One region of the Rhizobium sp. CFBP 8752 genome, then DNA from elsewhere that is predicted to be linked to it. Evidence: predicted binding sites of a transcription regulator. Region 1 holds the regulator's gene; the other holds the start of a gene.

Region 1 (6,210 bases):
TCTCGATGCCGTCAGGCACATGCCAGTGCTGCGCGATCCCATTGAGGATCGCCCCGACGGTTGAAGGATCCATCAGCGAAGGCGTGCCGCCGCCCAGAAAAATGCTCGTGACCGTCTTCGGCCCGCTCATCTTCCGCATCGTTTCCATCTCTTTCAGAAACGCGGCGGTGTAGCGGAGCTGATCCACGGGCTGGTGGCGGACATGGCTGTTGAAATCGCAATAGGGGCATTTGGCCGCGCAAAACGGCCAGTGCACGTAAACGCCGAAGCCCGGCTCACCCGTGTCGGGTAGCAGCATGCCGGGAAAAAGGGGAGCGACGGCGTTCAATGGGGATCAGGCCTCCAGGCAGGTTTCAACGAACAGCTTGAAGGCACGCGCCCGGTGCGAAAGCGCATCTTCATCGCCGGGCTTCCAGCCGTGCTTTTCCTCGCTGGTCATTTCACCAAACGTGGTCTTATGGCCTTCCGGCTGGAAGATCGGGTCGTAACCGAACCCGGCATCACCCCGCGGCGGCCAGGCGACAACGCCCTCGACATCGCCGCGGAAGAGTTCGGTGTGGCCATCCGGCCAGGCAAGGCAGAGAACGCTCACAAAACGGCAGCTGCGCTTGTCGGGCGTGGTCGCACCCTTTTCCTGCAGCGCGTCTTCCACCTTCTGCATCGCCATCGCGAAATCACGGCTGCCATCCTCGCGCTCGGCCCAGTTGGCGGTATAGACACCGGGAGCACCGTCCAGCGCATCGATGACGATGCCGCTATCGTCGGAAAGGGCGGGCAGGCCGGACGCCTTGGCAGACGCAAGCGCCTTGATCGCCGCATTTTCCTCGAATGTCGTGCCGGTCTCGTCCGGTTCCTCGAACTTCAGTTCGGCTGCGGACTTTGCCGAAAAGCCGAACGGACCGATCAATTCGGCAATCTCACGGATCTTGCCGGCATTGTGGCTGGCAACGACGATCGTTTTCGTCTCAAGCTTGCGCATGAAGGTTCCTATAGATTCCAGAGCCTCGGCTCTGCGCATTCCAGACTGTTGCCGGCCGGGTCGCGGAAATAGAGGGATCGGGCGCCGGTTGGCCAGCGAAAATCGCTTTCAATCACGATGCCCGCCTTGTTGAGCTTTTCGACCATTCTGTCAATCGCCGGGCCGTCCATACGAAAGCACACATGCCCCGGTCCTGTCGTGCCATGCGGCGGAACCGGCAGCGCATCATCAGGCGGCGACTTCAGCGTCTCGGCGCGATTGAAGATCAACAGGATGCCGGGTCCGCATCGGTAAAACACGTGGCGATCGCCGGCCCGCAGCACCCGCTCAAGCCCGAGCAGTTCACCGTAAAAGGCTTCCGCCGCATCGAGATCATCGACATAGAGCGCTGTTTCGAGAATGCCGTCGATCAAAACAGTGGCTCCCTTGTCTGATGCTGCCCCGCCATGAAGGCGGGGGAGGAGGTTCGATCGAGAGGTAGTCTCTCTGGAAAGGAAGACTGCCCCTCGCAACTCTTGGATCAGCCAGCGTTGAAATCAGCCGCCGATCGCCTGCTTCTGCAGAGCTACCAGTTCCCGGGTGCCGTCCTGTGCCAGCGACAGCAGGTTGAGGAATTCCTCCTGGCTGAAGGGAGCACCCTCGGCCGTGCCCTGAATCTCGACGATGCCGCCGCTACCCGTCATGACGAAATTCGCGTCTGTCTCGGCGGCCGAATCTTCGAGATAGTCGAGATCGATGACCGGCTGGCTTGCAAAGATGCCGCACGAGATCGCCGCGACATGGTCTTTCAGAACCTTGTCGAGTTTGATCATCGAGCGGGTATCCATCCATTTCAGGCAATCATACAGCGCCAGCCAGCCGCCGGTGATGGCCGCCGTACGGGTGCCGCCATCGGCCTGGATCACGTCGCAGTCGATGGTGATCTGCTTTTCGCCAAGCGCGGAAAGATCGACCACGGCACGCAGCGAACGGCCGATCAGGCGCTGGATTTCCTGGGTGCGGCCGCCCTGCTTGCCGGTCGCAGCCTCGCGCTTCATCCGGTCGCCGGTGGCGCGCGGCAGCATTCCGTATTCGGCGGTGACCCAGCCCTTGCCGGAATTGCGCAGCCACGGCGGCGTCTTTTCTTCAAGGCTTGCGGTGCACAGAACATGGGTATCGCCGAACTTGACGAGACAGGAGCCCTCGGCATGCTTGGAGAAATTGCGCTCGAACGAAATCTTGCGCATCTGATTTGTCTGTCTGCCTGAAGGCCGCATCCGTCACTCCCTGGATTATTGTTTCCGCCTTCTAAGGCTCGGAGCCGGCATTTGCAAAGAATTTCCCTTTTGCGGATGCGCAAGTGAGCGACTATATCTGGGAGATGAGATCAGCAGGATGGTAAAGGGGCCAATGGTATTTCCGGGACTGACGGGTCGCGACAACGGCTCCGTGCTTGATGATCGTTCGCGGGAAATCTTTCGCCGCATCGTGGAAAGCTATCTGGAATCCGGCGAGCCGGTCGGTTCGCGCAATCTGTCGCGACTTCTGCCCATGTCGCTGTCGCCAGCCTCCGTGCGCAATGTCATGAGCGATCTGGAAGAGCTCGGCCTCATCTACTCGCCGCATATCAGTGCAGGCCGCATGCCGACCCAGACAGGGCTGCGGTTCTTTGTCGATGCCTTCATGCAGGTCGGCAATCTCTCGGAAGAAGACCGCGCCAGCATCGACCGGCAGATCCGTCCGCCCGATCGCGATCAGACGCTCGAAAACCTGATGGCCGATGCGAGCCTTATGCTGTCTGGCGTCTCGCGCGGCGCCGGCATCGTCATCACCGCCAAGAACGATCCGGTCCTCAAACATGTCGAGTTCATCCGCCTGGAGCCCACCAAGGCGCTGGCCGTCCTTGTTGGCGATCATAATCAGGTGGAGAACCGGATTATCGACCTGCCCGCAGGCGTGACCTCGTCGCAGCTCGGCGAGGCCGCAAATTTCCTCAACGCGCATCTCGCCGGCCAGACGCTGCCGGAATTCCGCGGCCAGATGAAAATGCTGAAGGAACAGGTCGCAAGCGAGCTTCACACGCTGTCGCATGATCTGGTGGAGCGAGGCCTCGCCTTCTGGTCGGGTGATCAGGAAGATGGAAAGCCGGGCCAGCTCATCGTGCGCGGCCGGGCAAACCTTCTCGAAGGTCTGGCTGACGTCAGCGATCTCGATCGGCTGCGTCTGCTGTTTGACGATCTCGAAAAGAAGGACAGCCTGATCGAGATCCTCGACCTTGCCGAAAAGGGACCGGGCGTGCGGATCTTTATCGGTTCGGAAAACAAACTGTTCTCCCTGTCCGGCTCCTCGCTCATCGTTGCGCCCTATCGTGACGGCGAGGAACGCATCGTCGGCGCGGTCGGCGTGATCGGCCCAACCCGGCTGAATTACTCGCGCATCGTGCCCATGGTGGATTACACGGCGCAGCTGCTTGCAAGGCTATCCCGCTAGGATGTTCCCAAGCCCTTGATTTTTTCGCCCCGAACCTCGATATCGGGCGCAACCACCCTTCCAGATTCCAATACGCACCGGAGACCGTCATGACCGACGAAACCAAGAAGAACGGACCTGACGCAGCTGCTGTCGAAAACACGGCGGAAGCCGTGGCGTCCGCTCTCGAAGACGCCGCCGATCAGAGCGCAGGGGAAGCCTTCTTCGCGCAGGAGCCCGATCCGATCGATGTGCTCAAGGCTGAAAATTCCGATCTGCGCGATCGCTTCATGCGGCTTGCCGCTGAAATGGACAACCTTCGCCGACGCACCGAGCGTGAAGTAAAGGATGCCAAGTCCTACGCCGTCTCGGGCTTTGCCCGCGACATGCTGGCCGTCTCGGACAATCTGCGCCGCGCGCTCGACACTGTCCCGGCAGACAAGCGTGCCGGAGCCGATGCGACGCTGACGAGCCTGCTTGAAGGCGTCGAAATGACCGAGCGTGGCATGCTGTCGACACTCGAGCGGCATGGCGTCAAGAAGATCGATGCCGAAGGCGAGAAGTTCGATCCGAACTTCCATCAGGCCATGTTCGAGATCCCGAATGCGGACGTACCCAACAACACTGTCATGCAGGTCGTCCAGGCCGGCTTCATCATTGGCGAACGCGTCTTGCGCCCGGCCATGGTCGGCGTCGCCAAGGGCGGCCCGAAGGTTGAAGCAGCGGCGGCTGAAGACAAGAAAGACTGAGCTCCTTAGAGCCTTTCCAAGAAAAATGGGCGCCTCGGGCGCCCATTTGCGTTTGGCGACCGCGGGTAAGGATCAGTGCGTCGTATCCAGCGAAACATGCGCCAGGGAACGGATCAGGGCCAGTTCCGAATTGAGATGGGCTCGGGTCTTCTTGTCCGCATCGCCGATCAGTCCCTCCTGACCATCGGCAATTTTGAAGATTGCATCGAGCTCATCGAGAAGATGGGGATCCTTGATCGCCAGCAGGATGATGACCGCCTTGAGCAGTCTGTCATTCGCAGCGATCCTGGCACGTATGTCGTCATTCATGTCTATCTCCTTCAACGGGAAAGACATGTGGCGTATTTGACAAAAGGCAATTCTAAAGAGGGCTCGAAAACAAGATTAGCCGCTCCATTCGAGGGCGAACGGGCGGCTTTACTCTATAGAAAAGGAGTATAGAGCCGCTTCAGGCGGCGTGGTTTGCCTGTTCTGCATTCAGAAAGGCGTAGATTGCCGACGCGGAATCGGTCTTGCGAAGCTTGGCAACGAGATCTTGATCGCGCAATACGCGGGCAATACGCGAAAGCGCCTTCAGGTGGTCGGCCCCGGCGCCCTCTGGTGCGAGCAGCAGGAAGACAAGATCGACCGGCTCGTCATCAAGCGCTTCGAAGTCGATCGGCGATTCCAGGCGGGCGAACACGCCCTTGATGGACGATATGCTGCTGAGCTTGCCATGTGGGATGGCAATGCCGTGGCCAACGCCCGTCGACCCCAGCCGCTCCCGTTGCAGGATGACGTCGAAGATCTCCCGCTCGGGAACACCCGTCAGCTTGGCCGCTTTCACAGCAAGTTCCTGAAGAAGCTGCTTCTTGGAGGTCACTTTAAGGGCAGGAACAATCGCATCTTGCTGCAGCAAATCCGCCAAAGCCATTCTTATCATCCTTTTGCCGCGAAGGGCGAAGAGAGCGCCAAAGGCGCTCTCCCGAGAGTTTTTAGTTCTTCATACCGGTGGAATCGATCCAACCGATATTTCCGTCATTGCGCCGGTACACGATGTTCAGCTCCTTTCCAGGGCTGCGGAACAACAGGACCGGTTCGTCCGTCATGTCGAGCGCCATCACGGCGGTCGCAACGGACATCGTCATCAACTGCTTCGTGCTTTCCGCAACGATGGTCGGTGCGAAATCGTCCGGCACGTCGTCTTCTTCATCCGGTACACGGTCCATGACCGTGTAAGCCACTTCGGAAAAACCGTTCGCGTGATTGCCGGCGTGATGGTCCTTCAGTCGACGCTTGTAGCGACGAAGGCGTTTTTCGATCCGCTCCGCTGCAGCATCGAAACTTGCCTGTGGATCATTCGCTTCTCCGGCCGCATGCAGGACGATCCCGGTATCGAGATGCACCTTGCAATCTGCCGAAAAACGCGAGCCGGACTTCTCGACGATCACCTGACCCGAATACCCCCCGTCGAAGTATTTGGTCACTGCACCGCCGATGTGGTCCTCGATCTTCTGTCGAAACGAGTCGCCGATTTCCATATGTTTACCGGATACACGCACACTCATGGAGTTACTCCTTATTGTCGTGACTTGCATGTTCCAGTCTACGCCAACCGGCCTCTTGATCCAAGCGGTTCACGAATGGCAGGGCCAAATTGGTTTGGGAATTGGTTTAGATCCCGTGTCGCCCGGTCAGGGTGCGGCGGGTCTCTAAACTGCCATTAACGGAATGTCAATCTGTGCGGCACGTGTGGCGAATACCGGGTCGCCTATGACTGCCCTCGATATGTGAGGCTAGAACGCTGCCAGTCTCGCGATGGCGCGCTTTTCCCGCCTGCGTTGCACCGATGACGGAATGTTCATCGCCTCGCGATATTTCGCCACCGTCCGGCGCGCAAGTTCGACACCGCCCTGTTTGAGGCTGATGACAATGTCGTCATCCGACAGGACGGCACTCGGCAGCTCCTGAGAAATCAACAACCGGATGCGATGCCGCACCGATTCGGCCGAATGGGTGTCTCCACCTTCTTCCGCCGAGCCGATCGACACTGTG
Region 2 (6,210 bases), on a different contig from region 1:
CGCCTCTAAAGCCTAAAACGCGATCTTCATGTCCAGTTCGCCGAGCGGCCTTACGCCTGAAAGCAGCGCCCTCGCCTCTTCCTCGTCGTTTTTCATCTGGGCAACCAGTGGGTCGAGGCCGTCGAATTTGAGTTCGGGACGCAGGTAGCCGAAGAAGGAGACCGAGCAGAGCTCACCGTAGAGGTTTCCGGTGAAATCGAACAGATAGGTTTCGAGAAGCGGTGCGCCGTCGTCCGTCACCGTCGGGCGGCGGCCGTAGCTTGCGACGCCGTCGTGCAGGGTGCCGTCGGCGCGTCTGAAGCGCACGGCGTAGATGCCGGGCTTCAGTTCCGTTTCGGGTGCAAGCTTCATGTTCGCGGTGGGATAGCCGAGCTGGCGGCCAAGCTGTTCGCCGCCGATCACTTCTGCCTCGACCGTATAGCGATAGCCGAGCAGACCTGCGGCAGCGACGACGTCTCCTTCGGCGATCAGATCGCGGATGCGGCTCGACGACACGACTTCTGCGTTTTCATCGCGAAAGGCATCCACCAGCGAAACGGTGAACCCGTGACGATCGCCGGCGGTCATCAGGAAGGCCGGTCCGCCTTCACGGCCCTTGCCGAAATGGAAATCGAAGCCCGTGACGACGGCGCTTGCGCCCAGCCAGTCGGTCAGGATCGTCTTCACGAAATCCTCGGCCGAACGGGTCGCGAAGTCGCGGTCGAACGGGTACTCGATGACCGAGCGGAACCCCATCGCTTCCAAGAGCCGTGCCTTGAGTGGCGCCGGCGTCAGCCGGAAGACAGGCTGGTCGGGCTTGAAGACGGTGCGCGGATGCGGCTCGAAGGTCAACACTAGAGCGGGCACGCCGCGTTCACTGGCAAGTTCCAGCGCACGATCCAGCACACTGCGATGGCCGCGGTGGACGCCATCGAAATTGCCGATCGCGACGACGCCACCCTTGAGGCTTTCGGGCAGCGGCTCCTTCATTTCGTTGCGGTGAAATACGGTCATGACAAGTTCCGGATCAGGCGAGGCGCGGCATCCAGAATTTCGGCGCCGCGTTCTCGCTTTTCAGCCATGCCTGCATGATCGCCTCATCGGTTTCGCCATCGACGGAATATTCCGCGATGTGAATGCCGGCACTGATATAAAGCAGGTCGAGGCCTTGCGAAAGCGCGCCACGAACATCGGTCGGCATGCCGTCGCCGATCGCGAGAACCCTCGCCTTGTCGACATCGCCGCGCTCCTTGCGGGCAAGCGAGAGCGCTTCGTCGTAGATCGGCTTGTGCGGCTTGCCGGCAACCCGCACCTGGCCGCCGAGCTGTTCGTAGTAGGCAGCGACCGCACCGGCGCAGGGAATGATCCGGTGACCGCGCTCGACGACCAGGTCCGGGTTGGCGCAGATCATCGGCACGTCGCGCGCAATGAAGGTGGTCAGCATCTGGGTATAGTCTTCGGGCACTTCCTTCTCGTCGTCGAAGAAGCCGGTGCAGACGACGCAATCGGCGTCGGCTTCAGAAACGATCTCGATACCCAGTCCATCGAAGAAATTGAGGTCGCGTTCAGGCCCCAGCAGAAACACCTTCTTCGGGCCTTCGGCGACCAGATGCCGGGTGACATCGCCAGACGTGACGATCCGGTCATAGGTTCCATCGGGAACGCCGAGATGCTTCATCTGTTCGATGACGCCAGGTGCGGGGCGCGGCGAGTTGGTGATCAGCACGACAGTGGCGCCGGCTTCTCTCGCGGCGGCCAAGGCTGTGCAGGAATGCTGGAAGGCTTCGACACCGTTATGGACCACGCCCCAGACGTCCGAAAGCACGACATCGTAGCCCTCGATCACGTCGTTCAAATTCTGGATGCGCTTTGCCATATCAAAAGTTCCTGCCGGTTTTGCCTGCTCGATTAGGAGGCTGACATCGCAAACCGTTGGCGAGATTACAAGGGACAAGGCGGTGAAAGGCGCCGCTGCGAGGCAGAACCTGGGAAAACTTCATATTTTTGCAATGGTCCGATCTTCACTGGATCAGGACGATTTGGGCGAGGAAACCGGCCGCCGCGCTGATGGCTAGCACCGGCACCATGCCGAGCTTCAGGACGAACAGCATGACGGAGGAGGCTGCGAAAAGCACGAGCGCGATGGGATCGAGGCTGGACCAGACCGGGACGGAAAGGCCAAATCCTGCTAGCGCAAAGAGATCGACGTGGCGAACCTCTCTGAACAGAACATGCAGGCCGAACCAGATCGCGAGGTTGAGGATGACGCCGACGACCGCGGCGGTGATGGCCGACAGCGCGCCCGATAAAAGGGCGTTGCCGCGCAGGCGCTCGATCAGGGGCGCGCCCGCAAAGATGAAGACGAAGCTCGGCACGAAGGTTGCCCAGGCAACAAGCAGGCCGCCGATTATTCCGCCTGTGACGGGGCCGAGACCGGACGCTTCCCGGAAGCCGACGAGGAAGCCGACGAAGGACAGAACCAGCACGAGCGGGCCCGGTGTGGTTTCGGCAAGCGCCAGTCCATCCAGCATCTCCCCCGGCTTAAGCCAGCCGTAATCGGCGACTGCGACCTGCGCCACATAGGCCAAAACCGCATAGGCGCCGCCGAAGGTGACCAGTGCCATCTTGGAGAAAAACGCGAACAGGCTGGACAAGCTTTCCGGCGCACCAAAGGCCCAGAGCGCCAGGACAGGCGACTGCCAGACGAGGATCCAGAATACAAGCGTCGCGATCGTGCGGGCGACACCCGGTGTTTTCGCGCCGGGAGGACTGTCCTCTTTGGCGACGCTGTCTCGAGTTTGCTGCCCCCCTGCCCGCGTCATCAGATAGCCGGCGAGACCGGCTGCAAACACGACGAGCGGAAACGGCAGGCTGAAGAAGAACAGGGCGACGAAGGCGGCGGCCGCGACGCAGCGCAGGAATGTGGTTTTCAGCGTGCGGCGTCCGAGGCGGATCACTGCCTCCACCACGATTGCAAGGACTGCCGCCTTCAGGCCGAAGAACAGGCCTGCAAGCCACGTCGCGTCCTGATAGAGGACGTAAGCCGCAGACAGTCCCAGAATGATGGCAAGGCCGGGAAGGACGAAAAGAAGGCCGGAGACGATACCGCCGCGCACGCCAAACAGCAGCCAGCCGATATAGGTGGCCAGTTGCTGCGCTTCCGGGCCGGGCAGCAGCATGCAGTAGTTAAGGGCGTGCAGAAACCGCTCTTCCGAGAGCCAGCGTCTTTCTTCCACCAAAGTCTTGTGCATCATGCCGATCTGTCCGGCAGGCCCTCCGAAACTGAGGGCACCTATCCGGGCAAACACGGCCACGATCTCACGAAAGCTCGTCGCCGGGCCCGGGTTTTGGTCGTTAAGCGTATTCTGCATGGCCGCTCCTTGAGCCCTGAATTTTTCAAGCCCGTTCTTGACTCAGCTCGCAGCCATCCTTATCTCGGGTCTCGTTAGCACTCTCGATAGATGAGTGCTAAACGTCACTCCGCGGGTCCTTGAGACCCGTCCATGTCATTTGATCGAGGGATTAGACAATGACAAGCACCAATTTTCGCCCCCTGCACGACCGCGTTGTAGTCAAGCGCGTCGAGTCTGAAGAAAAGACCAAGGGCGGCATCATCATTCCCGATACCGCCAAGGAAAAGCCAGCTGAAGGCGAAATCATCGCCGTTGGTCCTGGCGCCCGCGACGAAAGCGGCAAGCAGGTTGCACTCGACGTCAAGGTCGGCGACCGCGTTCTGTTCGGCAAGTGGTCGGGCACCGAAGTCAAGCTCGATGGCGTCGACCTTCTGATCATGAAGGAAGCCGACATCATGGGCATCATCGGCTGATTTTAGCCGACTGCTCTTCTTCCAATATTTGCTGACACCCCTTTTCAGGAGTTCCCAACATGGCAGCTAAAGAAATCAAGTTTGGCCGAACCGCGCGCGAAAAGATGCTTCACGGCGTCGATATCCTCGCTGACGCAGTGAAGGTCACGCTCGGCCCTAAGGGTCGTAACGTCATCATCGACAAGTCCTTCGGCGCTCCGCGCATCACCAAGGACGGTGTTTCGGTCGCCAAGGAAATCGAACTTGAAGACAAGTTCGAAAACATGGGCGCCCAGATGGTCCGCGAAGTTGCTTCGAAGACCAACGACATCGCCGGCGACGGCACAACGACTGCTACCGTTCTTGCACAGGCCATCGTTCGCGAAGGCAACAAGGCCGTTGCAGCCGGCATGAACCCGATGGACCTGAAGCGCGGCATCGATCTCGCCGTTGCAGAAGTCGTCAAGGATCTCCAGGCCAACGCCAAGAAGATCTCGACTTCGGAAGAAGTTGCACAGGTCGGCACGATTTCGGCAAACGGCGACGCACAGGTCGGCCGTGACATTGCTGAAGCCATGCAGAAGGTCGGCAACGAAGGTGTTATCACCGTCGAAGAAGCCAAGACCGCTGAAACCGAACTCGAAGTCGTCGAAGGCATGCAGTTCGACCGCGGCTACCTGTCGCCTTACTTCGTGACCAACCCGGAAAAGATGGTCGCCGATCTCGACGACGCTTACATCCTTCTGCACGAAAAGAAGCTTTCGAACCTTCAGGCCATGCTGCCTGTTCTCGAAGCTGTCGTTCAGACCGGCAAGCCGCTCCTGATCATCGCTGAAGACGTCGAAGGCGAAGCTCTTGCAACGCTCGTCGTCAACAAGCTGCGTGGCGGCCTGAAGATTGCTGCCGTCAAGGCTCCTGGCTTCGGCGACCGCCGCAAGGCCATGCTGGAAGACATCGCCATCCTGACGGGCGGCACTGTCATCTCCGAAGACCTCGGCATCAAGCTCGAAACCGTAACGCTCGACATGCTCGGCCGTTCGAAGAAGGTTTCGATCACCAAGGAAAATACGACGATTGTCGACGGCGCCGGTCAGAAGACCGACATCGAAGGCCGCGTTGCACAGATCAAGGCACAGATCGAAGAAACATCTTCGGACTATGACCGCGAGAAGCTGCAGGAACGTCTTGCCAAGCTCGCTGGCGGCGTTGCCGTCATCCGCGTCGGAGGTTCCACGGAAATCGAAGTCAAGGAACGCAAGGACCGCATCGACGACGCGCTCAACGCGACGCGCGCTGCCGTTCAGGAAGGCATCGTCCCAGGCGGCGGTACCGCACTCCTGCGCGCTTCGACCAAGATCACGTCCAAGGGCGCGAACGACGACCAGGAAGCCGGCATCAACATCGTCCGCAAGGCGCTGCAGTCGCTGGTTCGCCAGATCGCAACCAACGCTGGTGACGAAGCTTCGATCGTTGTCGGCAAGATCCTCGACGGCGACAGCGACAACTTCGGCTACAACGCCCAGACGTCGGAATATGGCGACATGATCGCCATGGGTATCGTCGACCCGGTCAAGGTCGTTCGCACGGCTCTGCAGAACGCAGCTTCGGTTGCTTCGCTGCTGATCACCACCGAAGCCATGATTGCCGAACTTCCTAAGAAGGAATCGGCTGGCGGCGGCATGGGCGGCGGCGGCATGGGCGGCATGGGCGGAATGGACATGATGTGATCAGGCCGTAAGGTCTGCACATCTGATCCTTCAGGTTCAGTGTTTCGGAAAGGGCGTCGGGCAACCGGCGCCCTTTCTGCTATTGAGGCATACAGCATGCATAGCATTTCCCCCTCTGAACTTACCGAACGACAAGGACTGATAATTTTTATTCGTATAAAATAGTAATTCGGCAGTGACGCTCTTCTAAGCAACTTCACATTAACTGCGCTTAATCAAACACCAACGCGCAGGTTGCCATGAAGCACGTATCTTTGATCGGTAAATTTCTGACGCTCATGTCGTTCTTCGGCATATTCGTCGTCGCAACTGCCTTCTACAGCAGCAACAGCATTCGAACGCTGGATAGCGAGTATGGCGGGCTTCTCCAGCAGGAAAGCCTGGCAACTTTGGCAATTGCACGCGCCAATCGCTACATGCAGACCGGGCACGCTGCCGCTGGCGACCTGCTTGTGTCGCGCACTGACGAAGAGAACGCGAGCAATCTTGCGGCGTTTGAAAAAGCCAAATCCTCTTTTGGTGGCTGGATGGACAAGGCGATGGCGGCCCTTCCCGCTAATGCCAAGCTGGCGCCGATCAAGGCGGAAGGTTTGAGCGTTCTCAATGACGCTTGCGGCCCTGTGGTTCAGGCCGCAGCTCAGGCCACGGACGAGGCTGCCGTGCTGGCGTCTCAGGAAGCCTTCATGAGGGACTGCAAGC

What was found. The regulator HrcA, encoded in region 1, represses chaperone genes, less so after heat shock. The targets are predictions, from matches to a motif close to GTTAGCACTCNCNNNNNGNGAGTGCTAAC.
Region 2: the regulator HrcA is predicted to act here: its motif matches at 3,424-3,452, upstream of groES (co-chaperone GroES).

What each region holds. Positions count from the first base shown of each region.
Region 1 is NZ_JACYUZ010000003.1:231,195-237,404, reverse strand. Features, by position in the region: gene hemW (radical SAM family heme chaperone HemW) at 1-298, opposite strand, end outside; gene rdgB (RdgB/HAM1 family non-canonical purine NTP pyrophosphatase) at 335-979, opposite strand; gene IFT59_RS17100 (VOC family protein) at 988-1,392, opposite strand; gene rph (ribonuclease PH) at 1,516-2,235, opposite strand; gene hrcA (heat-inducible transcriptional repressor HrcA) at 2,369-3,448, shown strand; gene grpE (nucleotide exchange factor GrpE) at 3,538-4,176, shown strand; gene IFT59_RS17080 (hypothetical protein) at 4,249-4,485, opposite strand; gene ptsN (PTS IIA-like nitrogen regulatory protein PtsN) at 4,625-5,089, opposite strand; gene hpf (ribosome hibernation-promoting factor, HPF/YfiA family) at 5,151-5,723, opposite strand; gene rpoN (RNA polymerase factor sigma-54) at 5,952-6,210, opposite strand, start outside.
Region 2 is NZ_JACYUZ010000001.1:2,578,270-2,584,479, forward strand. Features, by position in the region: gene IFT59_RS12485 (bifunctional riboflavin kinase/FAD synthetase) at 13-993, opposite strand; gene IFT59_RS12490 (TIGR01459 family HAD-type hydrolase) at 1,007-1,855, opposite strand; gene chrA (chromate efflux transporter) at 2,001-3,350, opposite strand; gene groES (co-chaperone GroES) at 3,509-3,805, shown strand; gene groL (chaperonin GroEL) at 3,865-5,511, shown strand; gene IFT59_RS12510 (methyl-accepting chemotaxis protein) at 5,751-6,210, shown strand, end outside.